Regions from separate parts of the Eubacterium sp. 1001713B170207_170306_E7 genome, predicted to be linked through region 2. Evidence: riboswitches for the same ligand, from Rfam matches in the RefSeq annotation. Region 2 holds a riboswitch; the other holds the start of a gene.
What was found. Region 2 has a riboswitch for S-adenosylmethionine ahead of I2B62_RS11975 (homocysteine biosynthesis protein). Riboswitches for the same ligand answer to the same signal wherever they lie in the genome.

Region 1 (9,935 bases), on a different contig from region 2:
AAAAGTTTTGCAGGGCCTCATCCTTTGTTTCAAAGCGAACCTCCGAAATAAGCGGATTAGCCTTCAGGTCCCGCTCCAGGTCGGCGCGCTGTTCCTCGGTGTAATCTACCTTCAGGAAAATTTTCATTTCCAGCTGAGACTCCACATTCACCGTCGCCTGGCGGATATTGATGGTAAGCACCAGAAAGATTCCCAAAATGATCAGCGCCGCAATGATGGAAAAAACAGCCGCAATACTCATAAGACTGTTTCGCTGCATGCTCTGTGCTGTATCGCGAAGGATCGTCCGGGGCATGGTTTTCCAGTGATTACTTCGCATTGCGGTACCGCCCTTTGACGTCATCGCTGGCAAGATAGCCATTTTCGAGGGTCAGAACCCTCTTTTTCATAATATTTACCATTTCACTGTCATGGGTTACCACCACCACCGTGGTGCCATGCTTGTTAATTTCTTCCAGAATACGCATAATATCACGCGATGTTTCCGGGTCAAGGTTCCCTGTCGGTTCATCACAGATCAAAATGCTGGGGTTATTGATAATGGCCCTGGCGATAACAACACGCTGCTGCTCCCCGCCGGAAAGCTCATTGGGATAGTGGTTTGCCCGGTGCGAAAGCCCGACCATTTCCAGCGCCAGAGGCACCTTCTTGCGGATCTTGCGCTCGGGCCGGCCAATGATCTCCATGGCATAGGCCACATTTTCATAGACACTTTTATTCTCAAGCAGCCGGAAGTCCTGGAAAACCACCCCCAGCTTTCTTCTCAGATACGGAATCTCTTTTTTGGAAAGCTTGGAAATATCGTGGCCCTTGATCTTAACCGTGCCCATGCTCGCGTCGATTTCACGAAGCAAAAGCTTGATAAAGGTAGACTTTCCGGCGCCGCTGCGGCCAACCAGAAATACAAATTCACCCTTGTCGATAAACAGGTTTACATTTTTTAAGGCGTCTTTTTCATTTTTATCATACGTTTTTGTAACATTTATAAATTCAATCATTCAATCATCTTCCTAGCAGCTTGGTCTTTTGGCAGTTGCCAATGATGCTGTACCGTTTATTTTATACTTTTTAACGCACAAAAACAAGATTTTCTATCCAAGTTTTATCTAAAAGTATTCAAATTATTACTCGAACGCATTAATTATACACAAAATGGTCGCACCTTGCCTTAATTTTTTGATACTTTATAGCCCTTTTAAGAAACAAAAAGATAAAGGATCACAACTTTTCAGCTGTGATCCTCTCATCATGCAAAAAACAAAGAAACGGAGCCTTTTACCTAAGGAAGAGAAAAGCGTCCTGCGGCGGTTATACCGGCACCTGCATCTTCTTTTCGAAAGTTGACACTTTAGCTCTCCGGTGTCCGGCTGCTCCGGTAACGCGATACGATTCCTGGCCGTTTACCGCGGCGCCTGGACCTTTTTTCTTATCTGGATAAAAGGCGCAGTCCCCGGCCGCACCCTTTTTGCAGCCTAAAAATAAGGATCACAACTTTTCAGCTGTGATCCCCGGTCTTTTAAGCCTCTGCTTTTAATTTTTCGGCAACGTCGGTTTTTTCCCACGGTAAATTCAGATCGTCTCTGCCAAAATGGCCGTAGGCCGCAACCTGCTTGTAGATTGGTCTTCTCAGGTCAAGGTTTTTGATGATGGCAGCCGGTCTTAAATCAAAATGCTTTTTCACCAGCTCCGCAATCCTGTCCTCAGCCACCTTGCCGGTTCCAAAGGTATCGACAAACACCGATACCGGCTCAGCCACACCGATGGCGTAGGCCAGCTGAACCTCGCATTTATCAGCCAGGCCTGCCGCCACAATGTTTTTAGCCACATAACGGGCCGCGTAGGCGGCCGAACGGTCAACCTTTGTCGGATCCTTTCCGGAGAAAGCGCCGCCGCCGTGGCGGCCATATCCGCCGTAGGTATCCACGATAATCTTACGTCCGGTTAAGCCGGCGTCCCCCTGTGGTCCGCCGATAACAAAGCGGCCGGTCGGGTTGATGAAATATTTGGTGTTTTCATCTAAAAGCGCCGGATCGATCACTGGCTTGATGACCTTTTCGATCATGTCCTCGCGGATGGTGGCCGCGTCCACATCGGCGCTGTGCTGAGTCGAGATAACCACTGTATCTACCCTGGTGGGCACACCGTCGTTGTATTCAACCGTCACCTGAGATTTTCCATCGGGTCTCAGATAATCCACAACGCCCTCTTTGCGCACGTCCGAAAGCTTTTTGGTCAGCTTGTGGGCCAGCGAGATGGGCATGGGCATGAGCTCGGGGGTTTCGTTGCAGGCAAAGCCGAACATCATCCCCTGGTCGCCGGCGCCGGTCGCCAGGTCTTCCTCCGCAAGCGTGCCTTCCTTGGCTTCAAGAGCCTTGTCAACGCCCATGGCAATGTCCGAGGACTGTTCGTCGATGGAGGTTAAAACCGCGCAGGTTTCACAGTCAAAACCGTATTTCGCGCGGTCATAGCCAATGCCGCGGATGGTTTCCCGGACAATTTTGGGAATATCCACATAACAGTTGGTCGTAATTTCACCGGCCACTAAAACCAGGCCGGTCGATACAGACGTTTCACAGGCAACGCGGGCCATTGGGTCCTGTTCGACGATTGCGTCCAGCACCGCGTCAGAAATCTGGTCACAGATTTTATCCGGATGGCCTTCAGTAACAGATTCTGAGGTAAATAATTGTTTCATTATTCGCTCCTTAAAAATAGTATTGTCGTAATTCTATTTACCCTTGAGAAAGATCACAGATTTTTTTAAATCCTTAAATAAAAATAACCCCATGCGCGCATGGGGTTTGATTCGTTCAAAAACCCCATCATTACAGTTTGACTGCAGGTATTGGCACCATGCTCACGCTGGTTGCCGGGTTTCATCGGGCCTGTCCCTCCACCTCTCTGGATAGGTAAATATTCAATTACTTGTACTAGGATAAACCTACAGGGCTTTTTTGTCAAGCCCCTTTCTTGGAAAAAACCAAACGGCTTATGGATTCATCCGCTTTTCAATCGCGTCAATATCCTTTGGAATCTGCGGCGACAGGTTTTCCGGTCCCTTTTCTGTGACAAGGATATCGTCCTCAATCCGCACGCCCATGCCCATTTCCGCAATGTAAAGCCCGGGCTCGCAGGTGAGGACCATGCCCGGCTCCAGGATGTATTCCCGCTTATCATTGGTGTCGTGGGTATCCAGCCCCAGTGAATGGCCGATACCGTGGTAATAGAATTCATTGATGTCCTTATTTTGGGGCACAATGTTGTTTTTTAAGCATTTTTCAAGGAAAATATCTTTAGTAGCCTGTTGGATATCCAGCATTTTCATACCCGGACGGTACATCGGGATCAGCTCCCGCTGGGCTTCCAGAACCATATTGTAGACCATGGCCTGTTCATCGGTATATTTTCCTGAAACCGGGAAGGTCCGGCTGATATCGCCGCAATAGCCCTTGTACCGGGCCCCCAGGTCCAGAAGCACCATGTCGCTGCCCTTCATGGCCGCCTGATTCTTAATGTAGTGCAGCACCGTGGCGCTTTTGCCCGATGCCGCAATGGTCTGGAAGGAAACACCCTGGGCGCCCAGCATATTAATGGTGTACTCAAAAACTGCCTGAATCTGGTATTCCTTCATATCCGGCTTCAGATTTTCCAAAATGGCGTCAATGCCCTTGGCGGTTATTTCAATGGCGTCACGCAGGGCTTCTATTTCCTCCGGCTTTTTAATCAGCCGCATGGCGGTCAGGTGGGGCTGTAGGTTCTGCAGCTCCATATCCGCAAAAAGCAGCCTGACCTGGGGATCGCTGGTGGCAAAGCTCTGGTGTTTCGGCATGGTAAAGTCAAAGTACAGGTTGTCGAAATGGGTTTCCTGAAGAATACAGGGCTCCAGCGCGGAATTATAGCGCACCTCCTCCACTCCGGAGCACCTTGCCGCTTCCTCTTTACTGATCTTAGCCCCCACCCATTTTTCTTTAAAGGGGTCCGGCTCATCAATGAACAGGCGTTCCGAGACCTCGCCGTTGGCATCCTTTTCCATCAGAAGGGTTACATTCGGCTCCTCGATCCCCGTCAGATAATAAAAGTTATTATCGGTGTAAAAGGGATAATCCGCGTCCAGGGACTGCTGGACCGCCCGTCCGGAATAAATAATCGCCAGGCTCTCCGGCTCCAGCTTTTCGCCTAATTCCCTGCGGGTTTGTCTATAAAAATTCTGTGATAATGGCATTTTCACACTTCCTTTTTGATTATTTTGTCACTATGGTCTATTGTAAACATAAAAAAGACCAAATTCAATACTGAATTTGATCTTAAATCAAAAGAGCCGCCGCGCTTCACAGCACCCCCTGCCGTCACAATACATATTTTTCCAGAAGCCAGGCCACACCGTCCTCATCGTTGGTTTTTTCGCCAACGACATCGGCGTGCCGCTTAACGCGGTCCATGGCATTCTTAACCGCCATGCCCAGTCCCGCGCCCTCAATCATCGGAAGATCATTTTCACTGTCCCCAATGCAGACCATTTCCGCCGCCGTAATCCTGTAGAGCCCTGCCAGCTCTCTTAAGGCCGCCATTTTGTTCAAGCTCTTCATGGTGATTTCCATGAGGTTGCGCCCCGCGTGAAAGGTAATGGTCCCGTCACACCGAATCGACCGGATCCGCTCGAGCTCTTCCCCGGACTGATAGGAAAACACAAACTTCAGGGCGTCCTCGATTGCCGAAAGATCCTCCAGCCTTTCAATATAAGGCCGGCGGACACCGGGCACCTTTCCGTAAACCTGGCACAGAGGCTGGTCCGGTATATCGTAAAACATGTTATGGCTCGTGGCCACAAAGCAGGGCACCCCAAGCTCCCGGGTCTGGCTTAACACACTGAGATACCGCTCCCGGTCGATGGCGCCCATGACCTTTAAAATTTCATCTTCGTTAAAAATGGTTCCGCCGCCATCGCCAACGTGGTATTCTTTTTCAAGCTCCAGCCCAATACTTTTGATAAACACCAGCTGCGATTCATTGAACCGCCCGCTCGCTGTAACCACCCGGATTCCCCTGTCCATGCACGCCCTTAAGGCCTCCCGGTTTTTATCGGTAATCCGTTTGTCTGTTGTCAAAAGGGTGTCGTCGAGATCAAGGGCAATCAGACGAACCATGCCATCATCCCCCCACTGCCATGAGCCCAAGGGCACACAGGGTTGTCACGATCACACCTGCGATGGCCGACCCCAGAATAACGGACAGCATGCCGCGCTTAAAGTCCATCTCGATGAGAGACGCGGCCAGGCAGCCTGTCCAGACGCCGGTTCCCGGAAGCGGAATCGCCACAAAAATCATCAGTCCGAAGAATTTATACTGTGTGATCTTCTGAGATTTTTTCATGCCCCGGGTGTGCAGCCAGTTGGCAAAGGGGCCAAAAACCTTTGTGCCGCGCATCCATTTTAAGACCGCCGGTAAAAACAGCAGAATAAAGGGCGCGGGAATAATACTGCCAATCCAGGATAACAGAAACACCTGCAGGTAAGGCATGTGCAGCACCAGGGTCCCCCACGGTATCGCACCTCTGAGCTCAACAATCGGGATGGCCGAAATAATAAAAACCTCCAGCCAGTCGGGTAAAAAAGCAAAAAAATTAATAATCGCCTGGGACATTCGTTTCTCCTTTGTTTTTAATCATCTTTATCAAAGCTTAGGCATCTTCAGTACTGGAAGATGCAGTTAAAAATTATATCATTAATTTCGATCCGAAACAACTATAAAGGTAACGGACAAGCTTTCCATAAGTTTTATTTTTGGCTGAAAAACCTGTACAAAGTTTGTCTTTTCCCCTGTATAATGGTAAAATACCAGTAGTTTATTTTATTAAAGGAGACATCATGAAAAAGATCCTCGGACCTTTAAGAAGAGCAGTTGAAAAATACGAAATGATACGCCCCGGCGACCGCATCGCGGTGGGCCTGTCCGGCGGTAAGGACAGCACCGCGCTACTGGTTGCCATGAAGCGTTTTCAATATTTCTCACCAGTTCCCTTTGAACTGGAGGGTATCACCCTGGACATGGGCTTTGGCGGCATGGACTTTGAACCGCTGATCCAGCTCTGCGCCGGGCTGGACATTCCCTACACCATCAAAAAAACACAGATCGGCCCCATTGTTTTTGAGGCCCGTCAGGAAAAAAATCCCTGTGCCCTCTGTGCCCGGATGAAACGCGGCGCGCTTCACGATCTGGCCATTGAACGGGGCTGCCGCAAAATCGCCCTCGGTCATCACGCCGATGACGCCATCGAAACCTTTTTCCTGAGCCTGTTTTATGAAGGCCGCATCAATACCTTCTCGCCGGTAACCTACCTGGACCGGAAAGACATTACCCTGATCCGTCCCTTAATTTTTGTTAAGGAAAAGGATATAATCTATAACCCCGAGGTAAAGGAACTGCCGGTTATCAAGAGCACCTGTCCCGCCGACGGCCATACCAAACGCGAGGACATGAAGGATATGATGAAGGCGCTCCGAAAAACCATTCCCGAGCTGGATGACCGCATCCTGAAGGCCATCCAGAATAAGGAACAGTTCCACCTGTGGTTCTGACCATTTTTATAACCCATTACACCATATGATACTTATATATAGAAGGAGAACAGCATGAACGAAAAAATTTTAGTTGTCGATGACGAAGCCGCTATCGTAGATTTAATCAAAATGGAGCTTGACTTTGAGGGCTATCAGGTAGAGACTGCCTACGATGGCCAGGAAGCCATTGAAAAGGCCCAAAACTTTGAGCCGGACCTCATTGTCCTGGACATCATGCTGCCAAAGGTCAATGGCTATGATGTCTGCAAAACCCTGACACCCATGATGGATGTTCCCATCATTCTCCTGACCGCCAAAACCGATATTATTGACAAGGTTCTGGGACTTGAGCTGGGCGCCGACGATTACCTGACCAAGCCCTTTGACAACCGTGAGCTTCTGGCCCGTATCAAGGCCCATCTGCGCCGCGCCACCAAGGCTCCGGCCGCCAAAAAGACCGATGCCGTGATCAAAAATGGGCCGCTCAGCATCATGCCGGATGAACGGACGGTTCTGCTCGACGGTGAGGAAGTGCACCTGACACCAAAGGAATTCGATCTTCTGTACCTGCTGGCCTCCAACCTCGAACAGGTTTTCCCCCGGGATACCCTGCTGGAAAAAATCTGGGGCTATGATTATTACGGCGACACCCGCACGGTTGACATGCATGTCCAGCGTATCCGCCGTAAAATTGACACCCAGCCCAATAAATTTATCCAAACCGTTTTTGGGATCGGATATAAAATGAGGAAAATCTGATGCAAATGACCTACCGGGGGCGAATGATTGTTTACAACATCGCCCTCTTTATCGCGACCTTTATCATTGTTATTTTCTGCGTTATCCAAGGGGTTACCTACTACTATATCAACCAGGCAAAGGATCGTCTTGGTGTCATGAGCCAGGATGCGGTGCTCTACATCGGGCAGGAGCTCAAGGCCGCCTCCTCCGAATCGGCCGACGAAACCCGCTATATCGACAACAGTCTGGCCTTCAGCAAAAGCATCGCCCAGCTTGAAAACAGCCGGGTCATTCTTTTTGACGCGGCCGGCAACGCCATCGCCGACTCGGTCTCCATCCCTGATAACCAGTTCCTCAGCAATGAAATCGAGCTCTCACGCCAAAAGGACAGCCCGGTTATGACCCTGAAAAACATTGACCACGTCAGTGTTCTTTATTATGTGTCGCCAATCCGGATTGACAATAATTTCCTTGGCTATATCGGTTTTATCTATTCCCTGGACAATATGGATTCCTTCCTCAGCCTGTGCACACTTTTGTTTGTTATCGGCGGGATTCTTGGGCTGACCATTCTGGTAGTGGTTACCCTGTCCTTTTCAAAGCATTTTGTCCAGCCCATCAAGGATCTGACCCGTATCTCAAGCGAGATCAACAAGGGGAACTACAACGTCATGGTGCACTACAGCCGGGATGATGAAATCGGGGATCTCACCCAGGTTTTTAATAAAATGTCACAGAACGTCAACAATGTGATCCTTCAGCTGGAGTCCGAGCGCAAGCGCCTCGCCAGTGTTCTGGCCTCTCTTGACGACGGCTTGCTGGCCATTGACAAAGAGGGCAACATCATCACGTCCAACTCCTATATAAAGACCTATTTTAACGTGTCCAACCCCAAAACGATCTATGACTTCCAGTACCAGTCCTTCCTCCGGGACATGTTCGATGACCTCAAAAACGGCAAGGACCATATATCTGAGGAAATTGACTGCAATGACCGCAACCTGCTGATTATCGGCAGCCCTATCCGGGAAGCGGGTTATGAAGAAAACTATATGATCATCATCCGTAACGTCACTGCCACCAAGCAGTTCCAGAACGAGCAGAAGAAATTCATCAGCTCTGTTTCCCACGAGCTGCGGACGCCGCTGACCACCATTATCGGCTACACCGACATGCTCACCCGGAGACAGGTCGTCGACCCGGAAATTCTGAACCGCTCCTTAACGACCATCAACCGCGAAGGCCACCGCCTGCTGCGCCTTGTCGACGATTTGCTGAATGTGAACCAGTTTGATAAAATCGAGTTTGACGTCAAAAAGGCCAATCTGGACCTGCATGCCCTGCTCATCGACGTTGTGGATCAAATGCAGATCAAATCCGGCCAAAACGATATTGAAATCAACTATAAATCCGATGAAAACCTGCCGGAAATACTCGGAGACTACGACCGGCTTCAGCAGCTTTTCATCAACGTCCTGCACAACGCCATCAAATACTCCGACAAAGGGGATATTATCGACGTGGTTTCCACGCGTGAGGATGGCAACATCGTCGTCTCAATCCGCGACTACGGGGTTGGTATCTCCGATGTGGAAAAGAATCGCATCTTCAATGCCTTCTACCGCGTAGATGAAGACCGCGCCCGCAGCGAAGGCGAGGGCGGCGCCGGACTTGGCCTGTACCTGGTAAAACAGATTGTTGAAAAGCACAACGGCTCTATCCGCGTCGACAGTCAGGTCGGCGAAGGGACTAATGTGATCGTAACCCTGCCTGTTATTGAAAAAGCACTTGCCGGAGGTGAAGAAAATGAAAAAGAATAGATGGATCGCCCTGCTTTTACTTCTCACGCTTCCCTTTTTCCTCAGCGGCTGCAGAAGCTTTCTGGTGCCGCAGGATAAACCGCTTGCCCTTAACAACTCCCTGCTTCAGCAGAAAAATCCACAGAGTAAAATGGAGATTCTGTCCTTTGAAAGCATTGGAAGCGGGACGGTTCAGGATATATCCTATGACGGCAGCACGCTTCTGCTGCTCAACACCACCGAGGCGCCGCCCATCACCTACAACATTAATCTGCTCAAGGTAAGCGAGAACGAAAACCAGCTGTCCAGCTTTGTCAATTCCGAAAAGCACCAGCTTTCAGCCAAATTTGACGAATACGCCAAAGGCGTCTTTTATGTGGAAAAGGGCCTGGACACCGGGGGTGAAAAATCCTCAAACCAGCTTATCTGGACCTCCATTGACAAGAGCGTAACCAAAACCATTTCCTCGCCCGAGGAAAATGTCCACTCAAACATCTGCACGGTGGACGAAAACAGCGTTATCTACAGCAACAGTAATAATCAGATCGTCGTGGCAACCTCGGACGGCAGCCGCCGTGTTTACCACACCGTCCGCGGCATTCCCGTTCATGATATCCAGTACTATCCCAAAAATAACGCGGTGATCTTCACAGGGACAGATCCGACCGACGATCAAAAAATAAACCTCTATATGTCCGATATAAAGGACGGCAGTGACGAGCTCAGCTCTACCCTCATCGACGAAAATGTCATCAATTTTGACCTTAACCGTCAAAACGGCAGCATCATCTATACCCAGAGCTACGGCGATTCCAACCGGATCATGAATTACAGCATC
Region 2 (9,935 bases):
TTGAAAGGAGTTATCATTATGAAATTCACAATTTACGGAAAAAACATGCATGTATCAGAAGGTTTAAAAGAAGCACTCAGGAAAAAGTTCGAAAAGTTTGACCGCTACTTTGGGCAGGAGACAGAAGTGTATGCGACTTTCAGCAAGGAAAAGAACTTCCAGATGCTGGAAATAACCATTCCAATGGGTAAAACGATTTTAAGAGCTGAAGAAAAAAGCGAAGATATGGCCGGGTCCATTGAAGCTGTAGTTGACAAACTGGAAAGCCAGTTAAGAAAACATAAAACAAAACTGCAAAAACGTTACGCTGAAGAAGCATTGAAATATAATCTGGAAGGTCTCGAACCAATGGAAGATTACGAAGAGCATCCGCCAAAGGTTGTGCGCACAAAGAAATTTGCCGTTAAGCCAATGTCCGTCGATGAAGCGACCATGCAGATGGAGCTTTTGGGACATGATTTCTTTGTATTTTTAAACGCAGAAACTGAGGATGTTAACGTTGTTTACATGAGAAAAGACGGAAACTATGGCCTGATCGAGCCGATTTTCTAGTGAAATAAACCCTAACACCCGTTAAGAAGTAGTATTTAACGGGTGTTTTTGTTTGACATAATAAATCTTTTGATTTAAAATAGATGTAATATAATGTCATTAGAATGCGTGTTTACTTTTCACAATAAATACAGAGGGTAGGGAAGTTATGTTTGTACTAATAGCAATTATACTAGGACTAATCATTGGCTTTATCAGAGGCGGGAGCTTTAAAGGCTTCAAAGCGAAGAAGATCTCCTTGCTGCCTTTGGGAATTATCGGAATTATTTTGCAGTTTGGACTCCATCTGTATTATTATACTGGCGGTATCGAAGCGGTTGATGCGTTCTTACCAGTGGTTAATTTTATCAGCTACATTTTAATTTTGGTCACGCTGGTCTTTAACCTGGATGATTTCTGGACCATTATGATGGCTGTGGGTATCACGGCGAATTTTATTGTCACCTTTATCAATGGCGGCAAGATGCCGGTGGCGGCAAAAATTGTGGAATCGCTTCCGGAGACCTCGGCCTTTGCCACCAGCATTAATGAGGGAACCAATGCGGTGTACGCGGTAATGCAGCAGACCGGGCTCTGGGTGCTGGGGGTTAATGTGCCCATTCCGTTTGTCGGCGGCTTTATGCAGTATATCGGTAGCATCGGCGGTTTCAGTATCGGCAGTGCCGTTGTTTTTGCTGGCCTTATCGGCTGGGTACAGTATGCCATGAACCGCATTCCGGCAGATTCTGTCTTTAATAAGGACGAACCGATCGGCGAGGAAGATTATATTCTGCCGCCGGACGAAGATGACGAAGACGACTTTTTTGACGATTATGATGACGAAAATGACGACTACTACCCGGAAGAAGATTTTGAAGAGGATCCGATTGAAAACCTCGAGGACTCCTTTGAGAGCATGACCGATGTTATTCCAAAGCTGACGCCGGAAACCATTGCTGAGATTCAGAACAATGGCGGAGACGCCAGCATGGGCAAGTCCATTTTGGATGAGTATGACTCTGGCCAGGATACAAAAGTGTTTACGGCCATCAAGGATATTGGAACCTATGAGCCAACTGAAGTAAAAGAAGATTTTTCAGATGAAGATACAGGACCGGTTTCCGGTTTCTTTACCCAATCGTTTTATGCTGAAAAGGAAAAGGGCAAGCTTGCCTTTGAAAAGGAACAGGAAGAAATTAAAACTGAGGAAAAACCGGAGGAAAAAGCCCCGGAACAGCGCGTTGTTATCCAGGAACCTGTGATCAATATTGAGCCGGTTCCACAGCCGCAGCCAGTGGTTGTTGAGGAAAAGACACCGTTTGTTGTGGAGGATGATAAGATTGTCAGCAATCCGGAATATGGAGCAACTATGATCAATACAGAAAAAGAAGAACGTACAGAAGACGATATGCTCAGTATCTGGCAGCAGGTTAATCAGGAACAGGAACGTGTCCGTGCCCGTAAACGCCGCCGTACCAGATACGTTGACGTCAAGGAACCATTTAAGGCAGAACGCGAAAAGGTCGCGGCGGAAAAGGCAGTGGCCCGCGCAGCCGCTGTAGCGAAGGCCCAGGCAGTAACCGAAGCCCAGCCTGTCCACCGTCAGATTACAGCTGAAGAGCTTCAGGCACAGACCATTGCGGCTCAGCAGGCAGCCGCCGCAGTTCAGAAGCCCGCGGAACCGGTGATTACACCGCCGATTGAAGAACCGGCAGCACCAGTGGCTGTAACAGCCGCTCCGCAGCCGACAGCGGCAGCGCCTCAGACAGCCAGTGCCGAAGTGAAAGCCAGCGCGGCCGATCCGGATGAGGAACGCGAAAGAGCCGGATATGAACGTGTTAAGCTGAATGTCGACGGCAAGGACGTTGTGTTCTGGCGCAAGAAAAAAGATTAAAAAATAATTAAAATGCAGGGATTGAGGTTAAAAAACTTCAATCCCTTTTAAGTTTTTTTGGTATAATGGACAAAATATGTTATACTGTTCTGTAAGTGTGCTTAATATCGAATTAAATAATTTTTATATAACTGTAAGGAGTGAATACTTTGGGGTTTTTAGATGGAATATTTGATGTCAATAAAAAAGACATCAAAAGACTGCAAAAAAAAGTAGATAAGATTCTGGCATTGGATGACCAGTACAGCGCCATGTCGGATAATGAATTAAAAAATCAGACTGTTCTGTTAAAGGAGCGGCTGGCAAACGGAGAGACCTTGGACGATATTCTGGTCGAAGCCTTTGCCACGGTCCGTGAGGCAGCTTACCGCTCAATCGGCATGAAGCATTTCCCGGTCCAGCTGCTTGGCGGTATGGTCCTTCACGAAGGGAATATCGCGGAAATGAAAACCGGTGAAGGGAAAACCCTTGTGTCTACCCTGCCGGCTTATTTGAATGCCCTCGAGGAAAAGGGTGTTTATATTGTAACCGTCAATGATTACTTGGCCACGCGTGACAGCCAGTGGATGGGCAAGGTTCATGAGTTTTTAGGCTTAAAGGTCGGCCTGGTGGTTCACGGCCTGAGCTTTGATGAAAAAATCGAGGCTTACAACGCGGACATTACCTACGGGACCAACAACGAATTTGGGTTTGACTACCTGCGTGACAATATGGCGTCGCAGAAGGCCCAGCAGGTACAGCGCGTGCTCAATTACGCCATTATCGATGAAGTGGACTCCGTGCTCATTGACGAGGCCAGAACCCCGCTGATCATCTCAGGCAGCGGTGACAAGAGCACCAAGCTGTATGAGCAGGCGGACATGTTTGTCAAGCGTCTCAAGGAAGATACCTGGGACGGCGACGAAAAGGAAGATGACCGCCCCATTGAGGAAAAGGGTGATTACAGCAAGGATGAAAAGGCAAAATCCGTTATGCTGACCGAAAAGGGTGTGGAAAAGGCTGAAAAATATTTTGGCCTGGATAATCTGGCAGATGTGGATAATATGGAAATTTCCCACAACATCAACCAGGCTCTGCACGCCAATGCTCTGATGTTTAAGGACCGCGACTATGTTGTAAAGGACGGCGAGATCATCATCGTCGATGAATTTACAGGCCGTCTGATGCCGGGCCGCCGTTACTCCAACGGCCTTCACCAGGCCATCGAAGCCAAGGAACACGTAAAGGTCAACCGCGAGTCAAAAACGCTGGCGACCATTACCTTCCAGAACTACTTCAGAATGTTCAACAAGCTCTCCGGTATGACCGGTACGGCAAAGACCGAGGAAGAAGAGTTCAATACCATATACAACCTGAACGTTGTGACCATTCCAACCAACAAACCAATGGTCCGCAACGATATGAACGACCTTGTTTACAAAAGTGAAGAGGGGAAATTCAAAGCAGTGGCGGAAGAGGTCAAGCAGCGCCATGCCACCGGGCAGCCGATTCTGATCGGGACAATCTCCATTGAAAAATCAGAGCTGCTGAGCAAATACCTCAAGCGGGAAGGCATTAAGCATAATGTCCTGAACGCGAAATATCTGGAGCGTGAAGCCGAGATTGTCTCAAATGCCGGGCAGATGGACGCTGTCACCATTTCCACCAATATGGCGGGCCGTGGTACGGATATCGTCCTCGGAGAAGGCGTTCAGGAGCTGGGCGGACTGCACATTATCGGTACGGAGCGCCATGAGAGCCGCCGTATTGACAATCAGCTGCGCGGCCGTTCCGGCCGTCAGGGCGACCCGGGCTCCTCACAGTTTTTCGTTTCACTGGAGGATGACCTGATGCGTATTTTCGGTTCTGAAAGAATTCAGAACATGGTTGAGAGCATCGGCCTTGACGAAGATACCCCCATTGAAAACAAAATGCTGACCAAGGGCATCGAAAGCGCCCAGAAACGCGTGGAAGCCCGTAACTTTGACATCCGTAAGAATGTTCTCCAGTATGATAATGTCATGAACCGTCAGAGAGAAATTATCTATGACCAGCGTCAGCAGGTTATCGACGGCCAGAACATGCATGAGCAGATCTGGAAAATGACCGAGGATATGGTTGACAGCTATGTGGAAATGTACACCAACGGCGGTGACTATTACGACAGCTGGGATCTCGAAGGTCTGAATAATTACTTTGAGAAAACACTGGTAGCCGAGGGAGCGACCCTGAATCTGCCCAGGGAACCGGAAAGCCGCGACGAACTCAGGGAAGCCATTCTCCAGTATTGCCGCAGCAACTATGAAGAAAAACAAAAAACACTGGGCGATGCCAACATGCAGGAGCTGGAACGCGCAATTCTTCTGAGAAGCGTGGACGCAGCCTGGATGGAACACATCGACAATATGGAACAGCTCAAGCAGGGGATTGGCCTGCGCGCCTACGGTCAGAATGACCCGGTTAAGGAATATACCAAAGAGGGCTTTGCCATGTTTGAGGATATGATTTTAAGAATCCAGGAAGACACGGTCAAATACCTCTACAATATTAAAATCCAGAGAGCGCCGCAGCCGCAGCGCAACGTCAACATGGATGAGGTTAAAACCAATGAAAATGAAATTGAAGGCCGGCCCGCAGCAGCCAAAACCAAAAAGGTAGGCCGGAATGATCCCTGCCCCTGCGGCAGCGGCAAGAAGTATAAAAAATGCTGCGGCGCAAATTTATAAAAGTAAGGATGTGATGTCATGATTGATCTCTATGAATGCAGACAGAGTATCAATGAAAAGGAAAAAGAACTGACGGATTTGAGGGATTCACTTTGACTTACCAGCCGTCAGTGAGAAAATAGAGACGCTGAATGCCCAGACCGAATCACCAGAGTTCTGGAGTGATCAGCAAAAGGCCCAGAAGGTTCTGAAGGAGCTGAAAATCCTTCGCCAGAAAAAGGGTGAGTACGATAAGCTCAAGGATAACCTCGACGATATCCTCGTCATGTTTGAACTGATCGACGAGGGTGAAGAAATGGACGAGCTCCCGGATACCATTGAAGCTTTCGGGAAAGAGCTTGAAAAGTTCAAGCTCGAAACCCTTCTGTCCGGTGAGTATGACAGCAATAACGCCATTATTTCACTGCACCCGGGAGCCGGCGGCACCGAGTCCCAGGACTGGGCAGAAATGCTGCTCAGAATGTACACCCGCTGGGCGGAGCGCAAGGGCTTTAAGGTTAAATCTCTTGATTTACAGCCTGGGGATGTTGCGGGCATCAAAAGTGCCACGCTTCTTATCGAAGGCATAAACGCCTACGGCTACCTGAAAACCGAGAGAGGGGTGCACCGCCTGGTGCGTATCTCCCCCTTTGATTCTTCAGGACGCCGTCACACGTCCTTTGCGTCTCTGGATGTTACACCGGAGGTCGATGACAGTGTGGAAATCGAAATCAACCCGGATGATATCCGCGTAGATACCTACCGCGCAAGCGGTGCCGGCGGCCAGCACGTCAATAAAACCTCATCAGCGATCCGGATTACCCATATTCCGACCGGGGTTGTCGTGCAGTGTCAGAATGAGCGCTCTCAGCACCAGAATAAAGAGGTTGCGATGAACATGCTCAAGGGTAAGCTGGTAGAAATCATGGAGCAGGAACAGAAAGAAAAGCTGGACGATGTCGTAGGAGATTACAGCCAGATTGCCTGGGGATCACAGATCCGTTCCTATGTGTTCCACCCCTACAATATGGTTAAGGACCACCGCACCAATGTGGAGGTGGGCAATATCCAGTCGGTCATGGACGGTGACCTGGACCAGTTTATGAACGCCTATCTCCAGCAGACCGCTTCTCAGCAGTAGGACAGAAACGCGATAAATAAAGTGCTGAAAATGCCCTGTAGTATGGTATACGCCGTTTTGGCGTATACCTGCATTTTTTCCAGCGGGCGGCCGCTGCGATCAAAAATACCCGAAATGAATTGTAAATCACGATTGCAATTAAATTTGTTTTTTGCTATACTAGTATACAGCGTACAACTGAATAATCGAATTATCAAGAGTGGTAGAGGGAACTGGCCCCATGAAGCCCGGCAACCTGCGTAAGTGTGGTGCCAAATCCAGCATTTCTTTTCATGAAATGAAAGATAATCTAAAGCAGACTCATTTTCATTTGGTGAAAATGAGTTTTTTTATAGAAAGAGAAGGAGTAAACATGGCAAAAACCTATCAGGAAATTAATGAGAAAATCGCCAGAGGCGAGGCCGTCATTGTCACAGCCGAAGAAGTTATTGATATTGTTAAGGAACGCGGAACAAAGGAAGCAGCAGAATATGTCGATGTTGTCACAACGGCTACCTTTGGACCAATGTGTTCGTCCGGTGCCTTTTTAAATTTTGGTCACGCCGATCCACCGATCCGCATGGCAGAAATCGAGCTGAACAATGTCGAAGCCTACGGCGGACTGGCCGCAGTCGATACCTATATCGGAGCGACACAGCCGTCCTCAGATAAAGGCGCGGAATACGGCGGCGCGCACGTTATCTGTGATCTGATCGACGGAAAGGAAGTGCGTCTCCACGCCACCTCGCCGGGAACAGACTGTTATCCGAGAAAAGAAATCGACACCTGGGTCGGGCTGAAGGATATGAACGAAGCCTACCTGTATAACCCCAGAAACTGTTATCAGAACTATAATGCGGCCATCAACACCTCAAAAAAGCGTATCTACACGTATATGGGAATTCTGCACCCCAATATGGGTAACATCACCTACAGCACTGCCGGCGCCCTTAGCCCGCTGCTGAACGATCCGCTGTACAAGACCATTGGCATGGGCACGCGCATTTTCCTGGCTGGAACTCAGGGCTATGTCTCCTGGATGGGGACTCAGTTTAATTCCGGCTGCGCGAGAGACGAAAAGGGCTATCCGCTGGGCGGAGCAGGAACACTGGCAGTTATGGGTGAAATGCGTGAAATGAGCACGAAGTACATTCAGCCCGCTGTCTTTGAACGCTACGGGGTTTCCATGTTTGTGGGAATCGGGATTCCGATTCCTGTTTTAGATGAAGAGATGATGAAATTTGTGTCGGTAACAGACGCAGAGCTTCATACAAACATTATAGATTACAGCGATAAGGACCGGGCGGTGATTAAAAAAGTCAGCTATGCAGAGCTGCGCAGCGGTTCTGTCGAGATCGAAGGGAGAAAGATCCGGACCTCGCCGCTCTCCAGCCTTACAAGGGCAAGAGAGATCGCCGATGAGCTGACAGGCTGGATTAAAAAGGGCGAGTTTTTCCTTCAGGAGCCAGTCATGAAATTCCCTGTCGACAATACGCTCAACAGCCTGAAGATCAAAGAAGGGGGTAACAAATAATGGTTAAGAAAATTGTGCTGAATTTCCCGAAAGAGGCGACTGGAAAACCAATCGCGAGCCAGCTGATCCGGGATTATGACTTACAGCTGAACATTTTAAAGGCCTTTGTCGATGACGATGTGAACGGCACCCTGCTTTTTGAGGTTTCTGGCTCAGAGGATAACATCGAGAAGGGAATCAGCTTTATCAAGAAAAGCGGCGTGGACGTCAAGGATGTTCTTTCCGTCATTGAGGTGGATAAGGACCGCTGTGTGGACTGCGGCGCCTGTACGGCCGCCTGTGTGGTAGGCGCTTTGGAAATGGATGAAAACTGGGTACTGGCCTACCATCCGGAAAAATGCCTGGAGTGTGCGCTTTGTATAAAAGCCTGCCCGGTCCGCGCGATCCATACCCTTATCTGAGACCATGTACGAAAAACGTGTTTACCGGGATAAAATGCAGGCTGACGGCCTGGTCTATTACCGCGTTGTGGAATATGAGACCGATCTTCTGATTGCGTCGGAAACAGATCAGACCGATTCGATGCGGCGTCAGGTGCACGAAACCCGGAAAATACTGGAGGATTATGGCAAGAAGAACCCTGAATTTCTAACATCGCTTGAGCCGGTGCCGGTTTTACCGCATGACCCAGCCATGATAAAACGGATGAAAACAGCGTCAGCAGCCGTGGGCGTCGGCCCTATGGCCGCGGTGGCGGGAGCGGTCTCAGCAAGTGTTGGAGCGAAGCTGTTAAAACAGAGCAGAGAAGTCATCGTCGAAAATGGCGGTGACTTATTTATAAAAACCGATAAGGTCCGGCGGGTCGCCATTGATGCGGGCCGTTCTGCCTTCAAAGATCTGGCCTTAAGGCTGCAGCCGGCATCCCATCCTCTGGGAATCTGTACTTCCTCTGGCACCATCGGGCATTCGTTCAGCTTTGGAAAGGCTGACGCGGCCACCGTTATCAGCCAGGATGTCTATCTGGCAGATGCCGCGGCTACGGCTCTGGGAAACCGGGTAAAAACCCATGAAGATATCGCCGGCGCCATCGACTGGATTAAAGGCGTCGGCGGTATCAGGGGCGTGCTGATCATTGTCGATAACCGGATGGGCGCATGGGGAGAAATTGAATTGGACTAAAGTGAGGACTATGAAATTTACAGAAGCATTAACAATAAAAAGACTTTATCTTGACGGCGCCATGGGCAGCCTGCTTCAGGCAAAGCTTGAAAATATCGGTCCTGTGCCCGAGGCCCTGACACTGACACGCCCTGAGATCATTCAGGACATTTACAGAGCTTATATCGAAGCCGGATCAGACATTATCACCACCTGTACCTTTGGTGCGAACGGCTATAAGCTGAAGGGAACCGGGTACGACCAGAGAGAAATTATTACAGCTGCGGTGGAGCTGGCAAGGGAGCTGAATCCAGGCTATGTGGCCCTGGATATCGGGCCTCTGGGCGCTTTGATCGGTTCCCTCGGAGAAATCAGCTTTGACGAAGCCTATGGTTATTTTTCGGAGATGGTAGACATCGGGGCAGCGGCAGGGGCAGATGTCCTGCTGATCGAAACCGTGACCGATATCTATGAAATGAAGGCAGCGCTTCTGGCCGCCAGAGAACACAGTGACCTGCCGGTAATCGCCTCAATGACCTTTGAGGAAAACGGGCGCACCCTGACAGGCTCCGATCCCCTGACCGTTGTCACCATTCTCGAAGCTCTGGGCGCAGATGCCATCGGTATTAACTGCTCGACCGGCCCGGATAAAATGATGCCGGTAATCGAGACTCTGCTGAAATACGCGTCGGTGCCTGTGGTTGTTCAGCCCAATGCGGGCCTTCCGTGGGTGTTAAACGGAAATACCTTCTATGATATAACAGCGGATGAATTCGCCGCGTATATGGCGGAAATCGCGCGAAAAGGCGCGGCAGTGCTGGGCGGCTGCTGCGGAACAACGCCGGAATACATTCAAAAGACCATCGCGGCAACAGCAGCGCTGCCGCTTCCAGACCGTCAGACCCTGTCGCCGGAGCAGAGCATGACCCTTGTGGCGACTGGAACAAGGACAGTGGCGCTGGGGCAGGATATCCGCATAATCGGAGAGAGCATTAATCCGACCACCAATGCGGCCTTAAAGGAGGAGCTCCGCCGCGGAGAGCTCTCTCTGGTAAAAAAACTGGCGCTTGAGCA

Region 1: linked by a shared signal. The riboswitch ahead of metK (methionine adenosyltransferase) and the one ahead of I2B62_RS11975 (homocysteine biosynthesis protein) in region 2 are both predicted to bind S-adenosylmethionine.

What each region holds. Positions count from the first base shown of each region.
Region 1 is NZ_JADMVE010000007.1:200,524-210,458, reverse strand. Features, by position in the region: gene ftsX (permease-like cell division protein FtsX) at 1-319, opposite strand, end outside; gene ftsE (cell division ATP-binding protein FtsE) at 309-998, opposite strand; gene metK (methionine adenosyltransferase) at 1,517-2,698, opposite strand; SAM riboswitch class I at 2,817-2,912, opposite strand; gene I2B62_RS16950 (aminopeptidase P N-terminal domain-containing protein) at 2,990-4,222, opposite strand; gene I2B62_RS16945 (HAD family hydrolase) at 4,347-5,144, opposite strand; gene I2B62_RS16940 (small multi-drug export protein) at 5,149-5,640, opposite strand; gene I2B62_RS16935 (ATP-binding protein) at 5,865-6,575, shown strand; gene I2B62_RS16930 (response regulator transcription factor) at 6,630-7,316, shown strand; gene I2B62_RS16925 (ATP-binding protein) at 7,316-9,118, shown strand; gene I2B62_RS16920 (hypothetical protein) at 9,105-9,935, shown strand, end outside.
Region 2 is NZ_JADMVE010000004.1:279,459-289,393, reverse strand. Features, by position in the region: gene raiA (ribosome-associated translation inhibitor RaiA) at 19-552, shown strand; gene I2B62_RS11990 (DUF5317 family protein) at 701-2,425, shown strand; gene secA (preprotein translocase subunit SecA) at 2,575-5,130, shown strand; one part of gene prfB (peptide chain release factor 2) at 5,149-5,223, shown strand; one part of gene prfB (peptide chain release factor 2) at 5,225-6,250, shown strand; SAM riboswitch class I at 6,438-6,541, shown strand; gene I2B62_RS11975 (homocysteine biosynthesis protein) at 6,603-7,763, shown strand; gene I2B62_RS11970 (NIL domain-containing protein) at 7,763-8,164, shown strand; gene I2B62_RS11965 (UPF0280 family protein) at 8,169-8,882, shown strand; gene I2B62_RS11960 (homocysteine S-methyltransferase family protein) at 8,893-9,935, shown strand, end outside.